2 regions of the Vibrio maritimus genome follow, and region 1 is predicted to be linked to the other one. Evidence: predicted binding sites of a transcription regulator. Region 1 holds the regulator's gene; the other holds the start of a gene.

Region 1 (7,275 bases):
AGTTTCTACAGTACGGTGACGGCTGGGTAAGTACATTGCGAGCGGGTATTGCTTTTGCAGATAAGATCAATGCAGTGAGCCCGAACTATGCCGCTGAGCTGGTGACACCGTTAGGCTCACATGGCTTGGTTGATGATTTCGTTCATCGTGCCAAAGATCTCCATGGCATCGTTAATGGATGCGATTACTCAGAGTGGAACCCAAGCCATGATGAGTATTTGCCTGAGCATTACAACGATGACTTAGAAAGCATGCTAGCGGGTAAACTCGCATCAAAAACAGCGCTACAAAAAGAGCTCGGCCTACCAGAGCGTGAAGTGCCGATGATTGGCATGGTTTGTCGCTTGACGCACCAAAAAGGTTTTCACTACATCCTTCCTATTTTGGATAAGTTCCTAAAGAATGACGTTCAAGTCGTCATTATTGGTACGGGTGAGCCGCAAATTGCTTCTCATCTTAATGATCTGGCGGAAGAGTTCTCTGATAAGTTGGCGTTTGTCGAAGCTTACAGCAATCGCTTTGCTCATCTGGTAGAAGCAGGGTCAGACTTCTTCCTTATGCCTTCTGAGTTTGAAGCGTGTGGTTTGAACCAAATTTATAGTATGGCTTATGGTACTTTACCAATTGTGCGTAAAGTCGGCGGCTTGAAAGACACGGTTATTGATTTTGATGATGACCCTAACAATGCGACTGGATTTGGTTTTGTTGAACCTTGCCATGACGCCTTGTTAATTGTCCTGCAACGCGCACTGCTATTCTATCTGCAACACCCTGAGCAGATGCATGAAATGCAGCTTCGCTCAATGCGAAAAGACTTCAGTTGGACTGAGTCAGCCAAAGAGTACGTCAAGATGTACGACCTGGCGCTCGAGGCAAACTAGAGCAAACACTGAAAAGCGGCGTTATGCCGCTTTTTTTTATAATCGACTACACTTGTAAATCATTTTTACCAAAATTCCTGTTAGTTTTTGTCCGTAAAACGGCGAATTATGGTAACGTAACGCCCACATACATCACGAAACTTGAGAACTATGTCAGAGAGCTTGCTATTCCATAAAACTTATCAGCACCCAACGAGTAATGAGTGGGTGGTATTCGTACATGGGGCAGGCGGAAGCTCAAACATATGGTTTAAACAGATTCGAGCTTACCGAGAGCACTTTAACCTGCTGTTTATTGATCTGCGCGGTCACGGTAAGTCAAACCAACTCCTTAAAGACATTATGTCGAACAAGTACACCTTTAAAGAGGTGACGCTGGATATCGTCAAAGTACTTGATCATCTTAAGATTCAGTCAGCTCATTTTGTCGGTATGTCTTTGGGAACGATTATTGTGCGCAATATTGCCGAGTTGGCACACTCTAGAGTTCGTTCCATGGTCTTAGGTGGTGCAGTCACTCGCTTTAATACTCGATCGCAAATTCTGGTGAAAATTGGCAACTGGAGTAAGCACATTATCCCTTATATGTGGCTTTACAGCTTGTTTGCGTACATTGTTATGCCGCAAAAAGGCCAAAAAGAATCAAGGCTGCTATTCGTCCGTGAAGCGAAAAAATTGTGCCAAAAAGAGTTTAAGCGTTGGTATCGTCTAACGACAGAAGTGAACCCTCTCAACCGCTACTTTAAAGACCGAGAGTTGCCGATTCCGACTTTGTATCTGATGGGTGATAAAGACTATATGTTTATTAAGCCAGTCAAAGAGATGGTGGCTGAACATAAGTCCAGCCGTCTATTAGAGATCAAAGATTGTGGTCATGTGTGCAATGTTGAGCGTCCAGAAGAGTTCAATAAGCACTCAATAGATTTCATTAAGTCTGTGGCATCGTAGCTGTTTGTGGCGTCTGACAGTTCCAGCAGACGCCAAATTGCGCTTCGTTAGTCTCATGGCAAGCTGGACATACCCACGGCACGTTACCGCTTTTCTCAGCCTGTTTTTGCCAATCTTGAATGACAGCTCGTGCCATCATTTCTTGCTCTTTGTTGAAAAGCCAAACGTAGGGTAGTGAATTTTCGTCAAACGGTACTTCCCCTCGTAACCCGAAAACACCTTCGCCTCGTACTTCACACTCGATACCTTCAGCCATCAACTGCTGTTGGACAATATGTGTTTCTGGTGGGTTATTGCCTACAAATATCTTCATCTATTCCTGTACCTGTGGCGAGCGAGAGATTTTTCCCATAATCCATTTAGCAATAAGTGGGAACAAACCGAGTAGGGCAAATGATGCCAACACGGTAGGGGAAACAATACCGGATAGACTGTCAATATTCGCTAGCTGAGTACCCGCATTGAGGTAGACTGCAGTTCCTGGCAACATACCCAGTTGACTCACCAAGTAATATTTAGAGACTCGAATTGGCGTGAGACCCATTAATAAGTTAATCAAGAAAAATGGGAACACAGGAATGAGTCTTAGAGAAAATAGATAGAAAGCACCGTCTTTTTCGACACCTTTATTGATCGTCTCAAGTTTCGAACCGAACTTACTTTGTACCCAATCGCGAAGTAGGAAGCGACTGCTCAAGAATGCCAATGTAGCGCCTATGGTACTCGCAAATGAAACAAGCAGTAAACTAGTCCAAAAGCCAAACAGTGCTGCGCCAAGTAAGGTAACCACGGCAGCGCCTGGAACAGAGAATGCAGTAATCGCTATGTAAGCGAAGAAATAGGTGAGGGCAGCAGCCACAAAGTTCTCATTGATGTATTCACTCAGTGCTACTTGCTGTACTTTTGCGTTTTCTAGTGTGAGATGTTGACCAAAGTTGATGCCCAAATAAATGACGACAGCAACCAAAACCAATCCTAGTATCAGCTTCTTGCTCATGACGATATCCTTTTGATGACTCAGTATTAGTGTAGTAGAAAGGCTGAGTATGTTTTTCCTTTCAACTAATACAAAAAAATCAGCCATAAGGCTGATTTTTTCTCGAGATGACCGTAACTTAATTAATTAAGCTAGCCAGTTCGTCTCTTTTAGTCTGAGGAATCACAGACCAATGAGTACCATTTATCGCACCTTCAAGAGCCCATAAAAGCTCTAAACCTACGGTACTTGAATGGGTTCTCTGAATGGCCTTGAAAGCCTCAACCGAACCATGATCCTGAAGTTCAACCACTGATTCAATGCCTGCTTTTTTGAGCATGCGCTCAGTGGCAAGGCGAAGATTCGGAAGGTCTTTCAGGCGATTAGGTTTCGCTTCGGATTGTTGCTCTTTCTCAGTTTTCGCGAACTCGAGTGCCTGTTTAGCGTGATCGAGAATACCTTCTTGATCTTGCCAACAGTCTTCAGGTAACGCGAAGTACTTAGTAACAACGGGAAATCCACGCTTTTTATAAACATAAGGCTTGTAACCCAGTTTTTTGAAGGTGGATACGGTCTGACGGTTAGTTCTGATATGTAATTTGTTATTCACTGCTAAGGCAAACATCGTATCATCTACGAAGATGCCAAATCCCCCAAACATGGAGCGAGACTTTACTCTTCCAAGCTGAGCGAATAATTGCATTGAATTTTTTAGTATAGGATTATCCATGCTTTATTCTTTTCTCGGTGTTATTGATTGTGTCACCAGAATCAGGTCCGAGAGTATAGCAATCAGGTGTCAGAGCTCTGTTAGGCATATGCCATAACTGAGTCTTCTCCCCTTGCCATCGGCAACCCCGCTACCTATCAATTAAAAATTGGTTTAGGCCGGAGGCTTTGCGTCCCACCCTTTCAGATGGTTTGCCCTGTGCGTGACTTCATTAGAATAAATGAAAACGACATAAGCCTATGATTACTCAGTTGCAAAAATGTGATGTTGGTTCAAATAATGGTGGGTTATTTGTGCTTGAGGGTGCGTAAAAAACTAACAATCGAGAGAAGAAAACTTGAATGGGGTTCAAAAAAAAGTGCCTGGAAAGGCACTTTTGTCAGCATTATGTAAGGCTTTTGACAGAGTCTCGTTCAACAATCTCTGGGTGCATTTCGAAAATGCGCTTTTCATGACCTTTATCTTTGATTCGTTCTAATAGAATCTCAAACGCGTTTTTACCGACACGACGTTTAGGTTGGTGAACCGTGGTTAGAGGTGGCGAGAAGTACTCAGCCAGCTCGATATTATCGTAACCAATGACAGAGATGTCCTCAGGTACGCGCACACCCAGTTGTTGTAGGCGACTCATCAGGCCAAACGCCATGGTGTCGTTGAAACAGAAGATAGCGGTAGGTCGGTCTTCCATTGCAGCAATACGGTTAGCTGCGATAACCGCTGTATCGCATTCGAAGTTGCCTTCAAGAATACGATCGTCTTTCATCTCGATACCTGCCTCAGCAAGGGCACGTTTGTAACCGATGATACGCTCTTGGCACACGGCTTTCTCCAAGTGACCGCTTAGACAAGCAATATCAGTGTGACCTTTTTCAATCAGGAACTTCGTTGCGAGATAACCGCCTTCTTCGGAGTTATCGATGATCTTGTCCGCTTGTGAGCTTTCTGGGCCCCAGTCCATGATAACTTTAGGAATGTCGGCGTGACGATCAAGCATCTCTAGCAGCTCTTCGGTAAGATCAGAGCACATCACGAGGATGCCATCCACGCGTTTCTCTGCCAGCATGCGAATGTAATCGCGTTGCTTTTCATACACACCACCAGTGTTACATAGGATCAGCGTGTAGCCTTGGCGGTAGCAGTAGCTCTCAACACCATCGATAACCTCAGAAAAGAACAGGTTAGTTGATTGAGTCACTAACATACCAATGGTTTTCGTTGAGTTACATTTTAAGCTACGTGCAACGGCGCTTGGTGCGTAGTTGAGTTCGTCGACCGCCGCCATCACTTTTTCTTGAGTTGCTTCAGCAACAAAGCGAGTCTTATTAATAACGTGGGATACTGTGGTCGTTGAAACGCCTGCAAGGCGGGCGACATCTTTAATAGTTGCCATAGTGATATCCTATTAGTCGCGGCTTGATAATTAACGTTGGTACCGCTTCAAGTATAGTGGTCTTTGCAAACATATAACGCTATGTTGTTGTAAACATAGTATTTGGCTGCGAAAACCGAAAGTTGCATGCAAGCCACGGCGAAAAAAGCTCAGAGCGTAGATTTCAACAGGTGTTTTTGGACACAAGTCCGCGTTGAATGCCAAGGGCATTTGCATTTAAACGGCGGATTGTAGACTTAGGTTTGGGCGCTGGCAATGACTTATCCAATAAATTTATAACTAAAGCGCAAATTAATTCTCACAGATGTGATGCAAATGATTTGCGCTTTAAGGTTGGCTAGCCTTGCTCACCCTCTAGGTAGGTGTAGTCAAGTTGGCAGAATGCTTCGAGTAGTTTAGCGGCAGAGGCATAAAACCCAAACTCGTCGTTGGTTTGGCATTTCGCAACAAACTGAGGTAGCCATGTCATCAAGTAGTTCTTGATGAACTCTGCTTGCTCGTGCAGCGCATCGTTCATATGTGCTTCCGCTTCAAGCTCATTGGAGCGAATGATTAAGTTGCCTAGAAAATCTAGCTCGATCGCGAGGTGATCCGCTGGCTCATTTAAGTCCTTATTCACTGCCACACTGTGCTTAGCTAACAGGTCAGCCATATCCTGTGCAGGTTGATCATTTAAAAGACCAGACTTACCAATATACATAGAGGCATAAGGCAATGCGCCATGCTTGTCCGACTTTAAAAATAGATCGCAAAAATCGGCAGAAAGCTCTAATTGTGCGTCTTCTCTGACTTGAAGGCGGTTCAAGGACTCTGTAAAGACCTGAATGGGTTCTTTTAGGGAAGGGTTTTCTCCTAAGCCAGATAAGAAAGAGCGAATTTCAGGGCTATGGTATTTGTTGAGTTCATCATCAGTGAGCTCGGCAGCGAATAGGCTTGAAAGCCACCAATAGATTTCTGCGCGTTGCTCATTAAATGCTTTGATTTCTTGCATTTGAATAATCTCCAAAAATGATAACTCTATTTTAGCCAATAAAGATGAATAGCAATAACTTGTTGTGTGAAAAATTGAGTTAACTTATGAAAAAATAAGACAAAAATTAATTTCTTTAAGGGTAAGTTAACACGAGTATTCGTTGCATATGAGACGCAATCGTTTTGGTTGTTTTGAATCAAAAAATAGTAAGGTTTCCATGCCTATGAGGGGATGTAGACTAGAATTGTGAATGTTTATGAATAGAATGTCCCTGTCATGACAAGATTGAGAAACCACAGATGAAATATCACGTTTTGGTTGTAGAAGATGACGTAGTCACTCGCAGTAAGCTGGCTGGCTACTTCGAAAATGAAGGCTACTTGGTTAGCGAAGCTGAAGATGGTCAGACGATGCGTCAGGTGCTGGAAGAATCCAGTATCGATCTCGTTATGTTAGATATTAACCTCCCTGGTGAAGATGGTTTGATGCTGACAAGAGAGTTAAGAAGTCAGTCAGACATTGGAATCATTTTGGTGACCGGTCGCACCGATAGTATTGACCGTATTGTTGGCCTTGAGATGGGTGCAGACGACTATGTCACTAAGCCGTTTGAGCTACGTGAACTGTTAGTGCGAGTAAAAAACCTATTGTGGCGTATTTCACTAGCGCGCAAACAGCCAGTACTTGAAGAGTCAGTGCAAAACGAGCATGTGGTTCACTTTGGTGAATGGACGTTCGATAAGCAGCGTCGTTCACTGACGAATAATGGCGACCCTGTAAAACTGACCAAGGCTGAATATGAATTGTTAGTTGCACTCTCAACGTATCCAAATCAAGTTCTGAGCCGTGAGCGTATCCTCAATATGATCAGTCATCGAGTTGATGCGCCGAACGATAGAACCATTGATGTTCTTATCCGTCGCATGCGTGCCAAGATGGAATCAGATCCAAAGAATCCACAGATATTTATCACTGTCCATGGCGAGGGCTACATGTTTGCTGGTGATTAAAGTCGGCTAGCGTGTAGTGATAGAAAATGCTCCAGTTGTCTCTTTGATAGCTGGAGCTTTTTTATGGGAGCAATGTAGAGATACTTGGTCGTTGTATATGCAACTTGTAACTATTTTTGTTAACTGACTCGCGTGAGAAGTCGGTGCTTTCTGAGTCGGAAAAAGACTCTATAAACCTGAGCTAGTTTGAAAGTGGCGTCGTTTCCGTTGAACTGCCTCTATTGGGCAGCATTGATTGGCAACGACATTCTTTGGTTCAACAAAAGGATTTTCCATGACCAAGCTACAATTAGGCTCTATTCCAATATTTAAACGGTCAGTGAATTTGTCGCTGATGCTTACCTCGAGTTTACTGTTTTCTGCACCA
Region 2 (7,275 bases), 420 kb from region 1:
GCACTGAGTCTGGTCCTGAAATTGAAGATGCATTCCACAACTTTGATGCACTGAACATTGCAGAAGATCACCCAGCTCGTACTGACCACGATACCTTCTTCTTCAATCCTGATCTGATGCTACGTACACACACGTCTGGCGTACAGATCCGTACGATGGAAAATGGCAAACCACCATTCCGCTTCATCGCACCGGGCCGTGTTTACCGTAACGACTACGACCAAACACACACGCCAATGTTCCACCAAGTGGAAGGCATGCTGGTTGACGAAAATGTTAACTTCGCACAGCTGAAAGGTATCCTGCACGATTTCCTAACTAACTTCTTCGAAGAAGATCTTGAAGTTCGTTACCGTCCGTCATATTTCCCATTCACTGAACCTTCAATGGAAGTGGACGTTAAGCGCAAAGATGGCAAATGGCTAGAAATCTTAGGCTGTGGCATGGTGCACCCAAATGTACTTCGCAGCGTAGGCATCGACCCTGAAAAATACTCTGGTTTTGCATTCGGTATCGGTATCGAGCGTCTAGCGATGCTTCGCTATGGCGTAAATGACCTACGTTCGTTCTTCGAGAACGATCTACGTTTCCTAAAACAGTTCAAGTAATCCAGAGGGTTCATCACAATGAAATTCAGCGAATCATGGCTTCGTGAGTGGGTAAACCCTTCAGTTTCTACTGACGAGCTTACGCACCAAATTACAATGGCTGGCCTAGAGGTAGACGACGTACTGCCTGTAGCGGGCTCTTTCACTGGCGTTAAAGTAGGTAAAGTGGTTGAGTGCGGTCAGCACCCAGACGCAGACAAACTACGCGTAACTAAAGTTGATGTTGGCGCAGAAGAACTGCTAGACATCGTTTGTGGCGCGCCTAACTGTCGTGAAGGTCTGAAAGTAGCAGTAGCAACAGTTGGTGCTGTTCTTCCAGGCGATTTCAAAATCAAGAAAGCAAAACTACGTGGTCAACCTTCACACGGTATGCTGTGCTCGTTTACCGAGCTAGGTATCGATGTTGAATCTGACGGTATCATGGAACTGGCTGAAGACGCAGTTATCGGTACTGATTTCCGTGACTTCCTAGGCCTTGATGACGTGACTGTTGACGTTGACCTAACAGCAAACCGCGCTGACTGTTTCAGCATCCGTGGTCTTGCTCGTGAAGTAGGCGTTCTAAACCGTGCTGACGTAACTGCACCAGCGGTTAACCCTGTTGAAGCATCTATTGCTGACGTGGCTTCGATCGAAGTTAAAGCAACGGAAGCGTGTCCTCGTTACCTAGGTCGTATCGTTAAGAACGTGAACGTTCAAGCAGAAACACCACTATGGATGCAAGAGAAACTGCGTCGTTGTGGTATTCGCTCAATCGACCCTGTTGTAGACATCACTAACTATGTGCTTCTAGAGCAAGGCCAGCCAATGCACGCGTTCGATCTTGCCAAGATTGAAGGTGGCATCGTTGTTCGTATGGCAGAGCAGGGCGAGAAACTGACTCTTCTAGATGGCACTGAAGCTGAACTAAACGCAGACACACTTGTTGTTGCTGACCACAATAAAGCACTCGCTATTGCAGGTATCTTTGGTGGTGAAGAGTCTGGTGTAACAACAGAAACGAAAGATGTGCTTCTTGAGTGTGCGTTCTTCGCACCAGACCACATCCGTGGTCGCGCACGTAGCTACGGTCTACACACGGATTCTTCAATGCGTTTCGAGCGTGGTGTTGACTATGCACTACAAGTCAGCGCGATGGAGCGTGCAACTGAGCTTCTAGTTGAAATCTGTGGCGGTGAAGTAGCACCTGTGGTTGCTGTTGAGTCTGACGCAGATCTGCCTAAGCCAAACACGGTTGAACTGCGCCGTACTAAGCTAGATTCACTTCTTGGTCACCACATCGCTGACGCTGAAGTTGTTGAGATCCTAGAGCGTCTAGGTCTAACAGTAACGACAACTGATACAGGTTGGACGGGCGTTGCGCCAACATGGCGTTTTGATATCGCAATCGAACAAGACCTGATTGAAGAAGTGGGTCGTATCTACGGTTACGATAACATTCCAAATCAACACCCTGCTGCAACACTTAAGATGCACAACCACGTTGAAGCGGATCTTCCACTTAAACGTGTACGCGATCTGCTTGTTGATCGTGGCTACCATGAAGCGATTACTTACAGCTTTGTTGAGCCAGAGCAACAAAAACTTGTTGTGCCAGACGTTGAGCCATTGATTCTGCCTTTCCCAATCTCTGCGGAAATGTCAGCAATGCGTCTTGGTCTTATCCAAGGTCTTCTAAATACCGTTGTTCACAACCAGAAGCGTCAGCAGCCACGTGTTCGTCTATTCGAATACGGCCTACGTTTCATCCCTTGTGAGAACGCTGAAAACGGTATGCGCCAAGAGCCTATGCTTGCAGGTGTGATTGCAGGTACACGCAGTGAAGAGCATTGGGACATTGAAACCAACACGGTTGATTTCTTTGACCTAAAAGGTGACCTAGAAGCGATTCTAGAACTGTCTGCAAACGAGAAAGCCTACTCATTTGCTGCAGCGAAACATCCAGCACTTCACCCAGGTCAATCTGCAGCAATCGTTGTAGATGGCAAAGAAGTGGGTGTGATTGGTACGGTTCACCCAGAGCTTGAGCGTAAGTTCGGTCTAAACGGTCGCACTATCGTATTCGAAGTAGAATGGTCAGCGATCAACACGAAAGTGATTCCAGAAGCAGCAGGGCTTTCTAAGTTCCCAGGTAACCGTCGCGACATCGCTGTTGTTGTTGATGAAGCAGTAGCTTCTGGCGACATCGTTGCAGCTTGTCTGGAACAAGGCGGCGAGTTCCTGAAAGACGCGAAACTGTTTGACGTTTACGTTGGTAAGGGCGTTGAAGAAGGTAAGAAGAGTTTAGCAATTGCGCTTACTCTACAGTCTCTAGAGCGTACGCTTGAAGATGCTGATATTGCTGGTGCAGTAGACGCAATTGTTGCTCATATTTCTGAGAAATTTGGTGCAACGCTGCGTGACTAATCGCAGTTAGCGTGTCAACGCGAATTACCTAGAAAAGCGGGTTACTGAAAAGTAACTCGCTTTTTTTCTATCCAGTATTAGCCGATAAAACAAACTGGTTTCATATTCTATATTCATCGCAACTCACTGTTTTTAAGGAATAATTTTCTCCCATACTGTATCAATATCACTATTTTGTACTTTGTTTGTAATTTATTTTCATCTGTATTTTTGCTGTATTGTAGTGATATCTATTGCTTGAGGGTTTTGTAGTAAATTATGCATCCATAATATGCTACTTTTACGATAACTTGCTAAAAGTTAACGCAAAATCCTGACATTACGCTGAAATAAAAAAGTTGGCGAAAATCAGAAGGTTGGCTTACACTTTTCAAAGTTAGGCCGTTATGTTGTTGATTGGTCGAACGAAATCTTTAGCGTTATCACTATGATAACAAGGTATGAATTAGCTTTGAGGGGAGTTTTATGGCGCTCACAAAAGCCGATCTGGCTGAGAACCTATTTGAGAAACTCGGATTCAGTAAAAGGGATGCCAAGGAAACGGTAGAAGTGTTTTTCGAAGAGATTAGAAAATCACTCGAAAGTGGCGAACAGGTAAAACTGTCGGGTTTTGGTAATTTTGATTTGCGCGATAAAAATGAGCGTCCAGGTCGAAATCCTAAAACTGGTGAAGACATTCCCATTTCCGCTCGACGCGTAGTGACATTCCGTCCGGGTCAGAAATTGAAGGCTCGAGTCGAGAACATCAAAGTAGATTAATGTCCTACTGTTAAACAAAAAGACCACCTAGTGTGGTCTTTTTGTATTTCTATTGGTTGATGTTGAGTTTATTAGGCCGCCCGAATATTCGTTGTGATGTATGGCTGCCACGCGTTCTGATACAGCTCCATCGATTGACGTCTTAGGCTGGCAATCTGCGCGGTTTCAAACTCGTTGAGCTCGCGTTTTTCAGCAGCTGCTCGTCGTTCAATACCTTGGACGATTTCATATAGATCGTGTTCAGGGCCACTTTTCACGTCGGCGATGTCTTTAAGGTGAAGTTGGACTTCAGCAATAATCCCAGTCTTAGGTAGTTTCACCAACATATTCAAGTCACGGTATCCGGACGCTGCAGGGTTTTTAAAGCGGTTTTTTACACGCACGACTTGGGCTTCACGGCTAAGCGCTTCATAGGCGCCTACAAGGCTCTCCACGTCTTTAGCGACGATAGTGCCACGAGCTAGGTCTGTGATTTGGTTTACCTGCCCATTAAGCTCAGTATCGATCTTCACCTTTGCACGCTCAGCAGATTTTACGCCTGCGAAGTACGCGTCGGTGTCAGTCAGTAGGGCGGTAGTTTTACAAAGCGCTTCTAGTTCATGTTGAGCTTGGTGGGCTTTGCTGTACAAGATGTCAAAATCGTTATGGGGTTGGAAGGCAGCGCCTTGAACAGCATCGATGCCGTACAAGCCACTAAGACTGTGTTTGAATACAGATGGACAAACTTCGTTTTGCTCTTGCTTTCCTTTTGTTGGGGTGGAATCGGATTGATTAAGCGTAGCCGCAAATGCAGGTGCGCGGCTGAGTACCAATAGCATTAGTGCTGCAGTACGAAGAAACGTGCTCATTCTCTCTCCTAGTTACGTTACAAAAACGGGAACAAAAAGGGCGTTAACGCTCAGGAGTCTTGCTAACAATAATATGGGGTTCAATACCGAAAACCCAATACAAACTGTGTAACAGAGTTTGTAAACTGTGATGCCTATCGCTAATTAAAATCTACGCGATTAGGTGTGACATTTTGTCTGCACTCTGTAAACTCTACGTTAACCATTATCTACAGCGAACATGAACCATAAATGAACGATTTTGAACTTTGGCACGACAAATGGGCGACCAATAAAATTGGCTTCCACTTAGAAGATGTAAACCCATTACTCATTAAGTACTGGGACCGACTATCCCCAAAACGCGAAGACAAGGTTTTCGTCCCACTTTGTGGTAAGTCTGAGGATCTTGTCTGGCTTGCCCAACGCCACGAAGACATTCAAGGTGTTGAACTTAGCCAAATCGCAGTACGTTCGTTCTTCGCTGAACATTTCTACACACCGATGGTGACGCCGATAAGCGGTCAGTTTGAGTTGTACCAGTTTGATGAGCTTAACATCTATGTCGGCGACTACTTTACAGCACCGCTTCAACCTGTAGAGCTTATCTACGACCGGGCTGCTCTCATCGCAATGCCGGAAGAGTTGCGCGTACAGTACGTTGAGAAACTAAAACAGTCTCTGAAACCGGGTGGTCGTATTCTCCTTATCACGCTTGATTATGTTCAAAGTGAAATGGCAGGCCCTCCTTACAGCGTACCAAGTTCAGAAGTGGCGCAGCACTTTGGCGATGAGTTTGAAGTGACACTTCTAGAACGTGATGAAGCAGATAGTAATCACCGTCGTATTCAGCAAGGATTGACCCGCTTTGCAGAAGAGGCATGGTTGATCACGCATCAAGGTTAATCTATTTGTGAGCGGCAATAACCATCGGATTGCCGCTCTAGTTTCTGCACTTTTACTGCTTCACTAGCTCTCCAGCGCCCAGTTCAGCGTCTACTGCGACTTTCAACATGTTATGGATGACTTTCGATGCAGCGAGCGCTACACCAATCATGACAACCGCCATAACAGTTAGCAGCTGAAAGTATTCACCGTACACAGTTTGAGCGATATCTTGGGTAAGTTGTTGCCCCTTTTCTAGTGCGATATTGGTTGATAGCGCTGCTCCAACAATACCACTTAAGGCGATCGCGACAGAAAACAAACTCACAGAGAAGTTCTCGATGTGATGTGGTGCAACCGACAAGATAAAGGCCACAACCATAGAACCAACTACAACTTCAGCCATTGCTTGGAAGAAGTGAACCGCGAGGAAAACCTCAGGTCTGATGGCAACGTCTTCGCCAACGGTTGAGATAAAGTAGGTTAAGATACCAAATGCAATCGCAGTAAAGACAAACGCTGCGGCGATCTTGGTCGACGTCGATAAATGGATGTTATTTTTTTCTAGACGGCTAAATAGAGTCGCGATAATCGGGCCACCCACCATACACCACAGCGGGTTCATTGCCATTGCCGCTTCTGGCTCGAGTGGAATAAAACCAAACAACTCACCCTTAAGTGTGTTCATGGCAACAATGTTCATCGATGTCATCATTTGACCGTAATAGACGAAAAAGCATGTCGTCAGAAACGTCATAATGAGGATGGTGCCCATTTTTAGTCGCTCAGAGCGCGTCACCTTAAACATCAAAAACACAAAGTATCCAATGGCAGCGACTCCAATGGCATACACAATGTTCTGGCCGACATCCATGTTGGAGAACATAAAGAACACCAATGCAATCATAGCGGCCGATAGAGCAAAAAAGGCCCCCCAAGCTCTGAGCGATACGTGTTCGGTATCAATTGGCTTTCCAAGTGGTTTGAACTTTTTGTTCAGTGTTATCAGCACAAACAAAGCAACAACAGCCATCAGAGCAGATAGCGCAAATCCGCCGCTAAATCCAATATAGAGTGTGATCATTGGGAACAGGTATTGTCCTAAGAACGCACCGATATTGTTGACCGAGTAGTTAATCGGAAAGCCATGCTCAAACTCTTTTTGAGTGGCAAATGTGCGCTTATAGAGGCTAGGGTAAGACGGAGACATCAAGCCACGTCCGTAACTTGCCAGCGCGATACCTGCCATCGCCATAGGAACATGAAGCGTCGTAGCACCCAAGACCAAAAGTAGATAACCTAGTGTAAATGCAGCATAGCTGATGGTGAGCGAGCGGTAGGCGCCTAGTAACTTATCGGCAATAAACCCGCCAGCGATGGCGAATAGGGGACCAATAGCGGCGAAAGCGCCAACTACCATCATGGTATCGGCTTCACTGTAGTTAAGGTCTTCTAGAAAGAATCGCGTCAGGCTGACCAAAACGCCATAGAACGATAGGCCAAATAGCATCTGGCAGACCATCATGGATTTGTTTAGCTTGTTCCACATAGTTGGCTTCTTAAGGTTGGAAATAGAAGCCGGTATTTTAGAAGAGATGCGAGTGACGCCTAACTCGCCTATGTAGGATCGTACCCTGCAAGCGATGTTGATGTAAAACGATGCGCGCGTTCGCTTGATGAACAAGTGGTAAATGAAAAAATGCCAGAGTTTACACCCTGGCATTTGGTTTATCGTTAGTTTGTAATCAGCTTAAATAGTGGAGCTACTCAGTCTGATTATTTCGCTACGT

The links. Region 1 encodes PurR, which represses purine synthesis genes. Its sites were predicted from a motif close to TNANGNAAACGTTTNCNTNA; they were not measured.
Region 2: a site for PurR is predicted at 3,417-3,436, ahead of ihfA (integration host factor subunit alpha). Genes of this name have one in related genera too.

What each region holds. Positions count from the first base shown of each region.
Region 1 covers NZ_CP090438.1:2,375,284-2,382,558, reverse strand. The annotation lists gene glgA (glycogen synthase GlgA) at 1-881, shown strand, start outside; gene LY387_RS10805 (alpha/beta fold hydrolase) at 1,032-1,829, shown strand; gene LY387_RS10800 (DUF2007 domain-containing protein) at 1,810-2,142, opposite strand; gene LY387_RS10795 (TVP38/TMEM64 family protein) at 2,143-2,826, opposite strand; gene LY387_RS10790 (TfoX/Sxy family DNA transformation protein) at 2,945-3,535, opposite strand; cyclic di-GMP riboswitch class I at 3,653-3,741, opposite strand; gene purR (HTH-type transcriptional repressor PurR) at 3,921-4,925, opposite strand; gene torD (molecular chaperone TorD) at 5,263-5,916, opposite strand; gene torR (two-component system response regulator TorR) at 6,198-6,908, shown strand; gene LY387_RS10770 (Ig-like domain-containing protein) at 7,183-7,275, shown strand, end outside.
Region 2 covers NZ_CP090438.1:1,951,151-1,958,425, reverse strand. The annotation lists gene pheS (phenylalanine--tRNA ligase subunit alpha) at 1-608, shown strand, start outside; gene pheT (phenylalanine--tRNA ligase subunit beta) at 627-3,014, shown strand; gene ihfA (integration host factor subunit alpha) at 3,480-3,773, shown strand; gene LY387_RS08990 (RelA/SpoT domain-containing protein) at 3,845-4,621, opposite strand; gene LY387_RS08985 (thiopurine S-methyltransferase) at 4,853-5,506, shown strand; gene LY387_RS08980 (peptide MFS transporter) at 5,559-7,034, opposite strand; gene ppsA (phosphoenolpyruvate synthase) at 7,262-7,275, opposite strand, start outside.